Pelagibaculum spongiae: one gene and its partner. The protein of the gene in region 2 binds, or shares a complex with, the protein of the main gene of each other region. Links are inferred from orthologs where the notes say so. Each region holds a gene or a part of one and is shown on either strand. Other genes may lie near its edges.

Region 1 (3,345 bases), on a different replicon or contig from region 2:
GGCAACTTTAAATGCCATTTCGTTAGAGTCAACATCGTGGTAAGAACCGTCAATCAGGGTTACTTTAACGTCAAGCACTGGGTAACCGGCGATAACACCGTTCTCCAACTGCTCTTCACAACCCTTAGCGACCGCTGGGATATATTCACGAGGAACAGAACCACCAACGATCTGGTTGATGAACTCGAAACCAGCGCCTTGCTCGTTTGGCTCAATCTTCAGGACAACGTGACCATACTGACCACGACCACCAGACTGACGTACAAACTTGCCTTCACACTCAACTGCCTTACGGATAGTTTCGCGGTAGGCAACCTGAGGCTTACCAACGTTACATTCAACGTTGAACTCACGACGCATGCGATCAACCAAGATATCTAGGTGTAATTCACCCATACCTGAGATGATGGTTTGACCGGTTTCTTCATCCGTTTGAACGCGGAAAGATGGATCTTCCTGGGCTAATTTACCCAGTGCAACACCCATTTTTTCTTGGTCAGGTTTAGACTTTGGCTCAACCGCCAAAGAAATTACTGGCTCAGGGAATTCCATGCGTTCTAGAACGATTGGATTAGCTGGATCACACAAGGTGTCGCCAGTAGTCACATCTTTCATACCGATCAGTGCAACGATATCACCCGCCAGAGCTTCTTTAATCTCTTCACGGTTGTTGGCGTGCATCTGAACCATACGGCCGATACGCTCTTTCTTCATTTTGACCGAGTTGATTACACTGGAGCCAGAAGTGGCAACACCAGAATAAACACGAACAAAAGTCAGCGTGCCCACAAACGGGTCGGTGGCAATTTTAAATGCCAGCGCCGCAAATGGTGCAGTATCGTCAGCTGAGCGGGTTTCGACAGTTTCACCGTCGTCCAGCAAGCCTTCGATAGCCTTAACTTCTTTTGGAGAAGGCATGTATTCAATAACAGCGTCCAGTACAGCCTGAACACCTTTGTTTTTGAATGCCGAACCACCGAAGACAGGAACAATCTCGTTAGCCAAGGTACGCTTGCGAATACCAGCTTTGATTTCCTCTTCCGACAACTCACCTTCTTCAAGGTATTTTTCCATCAATTCGTCAGTGGCTTCTGCCGCTGATTCAACCAGGTATTCGTGCATTTCCTGGCATTCATCAGCCAGATCCGCAGGGATCTCGCCATATTCAAACGTCATGCCCTGATCAGCTTCATTCCACAGAATGGCCTTCATCTTCAGCAGGTCAACAACACCTTTGAACTCATCTTCAGAACCGATAGTTAGCTGCATAGGAACAGCATTTGCACCCAGACGCTCACGCATCTGACGTACAACCATCATGAAGTCTGCGCCAGTACGGTCCATCTTATTGACGAATACCATACGTGGAACTTCATACTTGTTGGCCTGACGCCATACAGTTTCAGTCTGAGGCTGAACACCGGATGAACCACACAGAACAACAACAGCACCATCTAACACACGCAACGAACGCTCAACTTCAATGGTGAAGTCAACGTGGCCGGGGGTGTCGATAATGTTTACGCGATGCTCGTCAAACTGAGCATTCATACCGCGCCAGAAACAAGTAGTCGCAGCCGAGGTGATAGTAATACCACGCTCCTGCTCTTGCTCCATCCAGTCCATGGTCGCTGCGCCGTCATGCACTTCACCGATCTTATGAGAAAGACCCGTGTAGAACAAAACACGTTCAGTGGTGGTAGTTTTACCAGCATCAACGTGGGCACAGATACCGATGTTACGGTAGCGATTAATAGGGGTAGTACGAGCCATGATTGATTCCTATTACCAGCGGTAGTGAGCAAATGCCTTGTTAGCTTCAGCCATGCGATGCACGTCTTCACGCTTCTTCATCGCAGAACCACGACCTTCAAGGGCATCCAACAATTCGCCAGCTAAACGCTGACCCATGCTCTTCTCACCACGCTTGCGAGCGGCGTCAACCAACCAGCGCATAGCCAGAGCCGTACGACGAGCAGGCCTTACTTCCACAGGTACCTGGTAAGTGGAGCCACCAACACGGCGAGACTTAACTTCAACCATTGGACGTAACTTGTCCAAAGCATCAGTAAATGAATCTACTGGTTCACCGCTTTTTTTATCAGCGACAATATCCAGCGCGCCGTACACAATCTTTTCAGCAACGGATTTTTTTCCGTCTTCCATCACCATGTTGATGAATTTTGCCAGGATCTGACTTTCGTGCTTAGGATCCGGCAAGATCTCACGTTTGGCTACAACTCGTCTTCTAGGCATCTTCTCTACTCTGTTGCTTCAGGTTCGCCCGGAATTAAATCCGGCCTTACTCAGAAATTTACTTCTTAGGGCGCTTAGCACCGTATTTTGAACGACCTTGACGTCGATCACTTACACCAGCGGTGTCCAGGCTGCCACGTACTGTGTGGTAGCGAACACCGGGCAAATCTTTTACACGACCGCCACGGATCAGAACAACACTGTGCTCTTGCAAGTTGTGACCTTCACCACCAATGTAGGAAGTCACTTCATAGCCGTTGGTCAAACGAACGCGACATACTTTACGTAATGCTGAGTTCGGCTTCTTAGGGGTAGTTGTATATACGCGAGTACATACACCACGCTTCTGCGGGCAAGCTTCAAGAGCTGGGACGTTACTTTTGTCCGCCTTACTCTTGCGTGGCTTCCGCACTAGCTGATTGATGGTAGCCATCTATCGTTTTCTCCAGTTACCAGGTACAACAGCAATCGGTGCGAAAGCGCACCAGTTGCCAAATTAAAGCCGCGGGATTGTATCAGGGCTTTATTCAAAGTCAAACAGGCACCTTACGAACGCAAGGTGCCTTTGTTTGAATTAATCCGCTGAGTTAAGCGCGTCACTTAGCGCCTGCTCAACGTCTGCGGAACTGATGCCAGGCATCTCTTTTCCACGTTTTTCTTCTTCGCGTTGCTTTTGACGCGCCTTGTGATAAGTCAGACCAGTACCCGCAGGAATCAGTCGACCCACAATAACGTTCTCTTTCAGACCGCGCAGATTATCACGCTTGCCGCTTACCGCAGCTTCGGTCAGAACACGCGTAGTTTCCTGGAACGACGCTGCCGAGATGAAGGATTCAGTAGACAATGATGCCTTAGTGATACCCAACAGAACGCGATTGAAACGAGCCGGGAATCGGTCCTGATCTTCAAGTGACTTGTTTTCCTGACGAACTTTCGCCAGTTCAACTTGCTCACCCACCAAGAACTTACTATCACCGGTATCGCTGATTTCAACTTTACGCAGCATCTGACGAACGATAACTTCGATATGCTTATCGTTAATGCCAACACCCTGCAGACGGTAAACATCCTGTACTTCGTTAACGATGT
Region 2 (2,816 bases):
AACCGATAGCTTGCCAATTAACGACTGGTCAAAACTGAATCAATCAAGCCATATTCTGCTGCGTCCGCCGCACTCATAAAGTTATCACGATCGGTATCGGCTGCTACGCGATCCAATGGCTGACCTGAGTGGTGCGCCAAGACCCCGTTCAAGCGATCTTTTATCGACAGAATTTCTTTAGCGTGGATTTCAAAATCAGATGCCTGACCTTGGAAACCGCCTAATGGTTGATGAATCATCACCCGAGAATTTGGCAGACAATGGCGCTTGCCTTTTTCACCTGCAGTCAATAATACCGCACCCATACTAGCCGCCTGGCCAATGCACAGCGTACTGACGTTACACTTTACAAACTGCATGGTGTCATAAATAGACATGCCCGCAGTTACAGAGCCGCCTGGAGAATTAATGTAAAGATGGATATCTTTATCTGGATTTTCTGACTCGAGGAATAGCATCTGGGCAACCACTAAGTTTGCCATATGATCTTCAACCTGACCCACCAGAAAAATCACTCGTTCTTTCAGCAGTCGAGAGTAGATGTCGTATGAACGCTCCCCGCGCGGGGTCTGCTCGATTACCATTGGCACCAGCGCGTTTTCTGGCTGTTGCAAGATACCACCATGATTCTTGAAGAAGGATTCCATGATTATCTTTTTCCTTTTACCCGGTAAGCTTACGTATTAAACAAATTTATCATCGGGAGTGTAGATCAGTTTTCACGATAATTCCGATCAACTGATCTTACTGCATGAAACCACGATATACCACGCAGCGAAGGCTCAAACAGCTCAAAACAAAAAGGCCGACTTGCGCCGGCCTTTTTGTTGGTAACTAAATCAAAGCATTACTCGCCTTGAGTTTTCATCACCTCGTCAAAGCTCTGGGCTTTTTCAGCTACTGTAGCTGTTTCCAGAACCTTTTCGATAACTTGTTCTTCCAGTACCAGCGCTTCAATTTCTTGCAAGCGCTCTTTGTCCTGGTAGTAGTACTTCACAACCTCTTCAGACTGTTGATAAGGGGCTGCTACACGCTCAACCGCTTCCTTAACTTTGTCTGCGTCAGCTTTAACTTCAAATTTCTTGATGATTTCACCCATCAACAAACCTAAAGAAACGCGACGCGAAGCTTGCTCTTCCATACCACCGGTCATAGCTTCTGGAAGCTCGTCTTCAGCTTTCAGCTGCATCTGTTGACGCATCTGGTCAGCTAAGCGACCTTTTTCTTCAGCAACCAACGCCTTAGGCACGTTGAAGCTGTTTTTAGCTAGTAATTGCTCTAAAACCTGGTTTTTAACCTGGCCTTTCAGAGCATTTTCCAGCTCACGATCCATGTTGGAACGAATATCGACGCGCAGTGCGTCCATGCTCGCATTTTCCAAACCAAACTTGGTTGCAAACTCGTCATTTAATTCAGGTAAAACAGCAACGTTTACATTCTGAACCTTGGTTGCGAATACTGCTTCTTTACCGGCCAAGTGTTTAGCGTGATACTCAGCTGGGAAGGAAACCTTCAACTCAACTTCGTCACCTGCCTTAGCGCCTGTCAGACCTTCTTCAAAGCCCGGGATCATACTGCCAGAACCAAGCTCCAGGGCGTAACCTTCAGCTTTGCCACCTTCGAATGCCTCACCGTCAATGCTACCAACAAAGTCGATCACAACTTGATCGCCTTCAGCGGCTGCACGATCAGCTTTTTCCCAGCTCTTTTGTTGCTGACGTACCTTTTCCAACATTGCATCAACATCGGAATCAACTACTGCAGCAGTCGCTTTCTCTACAGAGATATCTGCAAAGTCAGCTACTTCGATTTCTGGGTAAACTTCGAAAGTCGCGGTAAACTCGATAGTTTCCGCATCATCTAGGTTCTTTGGCTCAACCTCTGGGGTGCCAGCAGGCATTAGAGATTCTTTTGCCAATGCTTCGTACAGGCTACGTTGAATAACTTTGCCTAATACGTCACCACGAACGTCAGCGCCATAACGCTTACGAACGATCTTCATTGGAACTTTGCCAGGACGGAAACCGTCTATCTTAACGCTACGCGCTATGCCCTGGAGTTCCTTTTCAATGTCTAAATTTACTTGCTCAGCTGGTACTTGGATAGTCAGCTTGCGCTCTAGACCTTGTGTCGTCTCTACGGAAACTTGCATCAAATCAACCTCGATAACAGCGGCCGGCAAGGCTTATTAAAGCCCAACTCGGTAATTAAGTGCCGCATTATAGGAAAAAGGCTTTCAATAGAAAAACAGGCCAGTCGCAGAACGACTAGCCTGTTAAAAATGGTGCGAGAAGAGAGACTCGAACTCTCACGCCTTGCGGCACTGGTACCTAAAACCAGCGTGTATACCAATTTCACCACTCTCGCTTTTTACAAAATCTTAATTAAAATTAATCAAGATTTAATCTGGGGTGAGTAATGGGGTTCGAACCCACGACCACCGGAATCACAATCCAGGGCTCTACCAACTGAGCTATACCCACCAGAAACTCTTATAAAACTAAACCGGCATATTACCCATTTAGCGCCGCAGAACCACTCTGCAAAATATGGGGTGAATAATGGGGTTCGAACCCACGACCACCGGAATCACAATCCAGGGCTCTACCAACTGAGCTATATCCACCAAATCTAACAAATTAAGATGGTACGCCCGGTAGGACTCGAACCTACTACCCTCGGCTTAGAAGGCCGATGCTCTATCCAGATGAGCTACGGGCGCTTAATTAAAAGCAATCACAACTGCCGTTTGGCGGCGACCCCTTAATTTGTGCTGCGCAGTCTACTGATGAGACCTCTACTCGTCAAGCACCCTT

What was found.
Region 1: the proteins of tig (region 2) and rpsG are in contact, whole or in part, in a crystal structure (PDB 3GTY), measured with the Thermotoga maritima proteins. The link is inferred for Pelagibaculum spongiae from one-to-one orthologs. Residues at the interface, in WP_004081061.1 of Thermotoga maritima: Glu122, Val124, Val129, Leu130, Tyr133, Glu188, Gly259, Ile262, Tyr263, Glu266, Ser270, Glu273, Gln274, Glu277, Arg308, Gln311, Ile312, Ser315, Tyr316, Glu325, Arg329, Arg336, Leu363, Phe366, Trp367, Arg373, Leu377, Arg381, Leu384, Glu387; in WP_004081843.1 of Thermotoga maritima: Lys34, Lys52, Lys55, Glu59, Arg62, Gln63, Glu66, Asn67, Lys69, Val71, Arg95, Ala109, Lys110, Lys111, Gly112, Arg113, Pro114, Glu117, Glu121, Ile124, Ala125, Tyr127, Asn128, Asn129, Thr130, Gly131, Lys135, Asp139, Arg142, Met143.

Annotation. Positions count from the first base shown.
Region 1 is NZ_QDDL01000009.1:171,668-175,012, forward strand. The notes cover bases 522-3,345. They hold rpsG (30S ribosomal protein S7), read right to left. Parts: upstream 2,257-3,345; coding sequence 1,786-2,256; downstream 522-1,785. Other genes in these bases: fusA (elongation factor G), read right to left, coding at 522-1,773; rpsL (30S ribosomal protein S12), read right to left, coding at 2,315-2,689; rpoC (DNA-directed RNA polymerase subunit beta'), read right to left, coding at 2,831-3,345. Also shown: more of fusA, read right to left, coding at 1-521.
Region 2 is NZ_QDDL01000001.1:244,031-246,846, forward strand. It holds tig (trigger factor), read right to left. Parts: upstream 2,153-2,816; coding sequence 848-2,152; downstream 1-847. Other genes in the region: clpP (ATP-dependent Clp endopeptidase proteolytic subunit ClpP), read right to left, coding at 18-647. UniProt on the Bacillus subtilis protein: Involved in protein export. Acts as a chaperone by maintaining the newly synthesized protein in an open conformation. Functions as a peptidyl-prolyl cis-trans isomerase.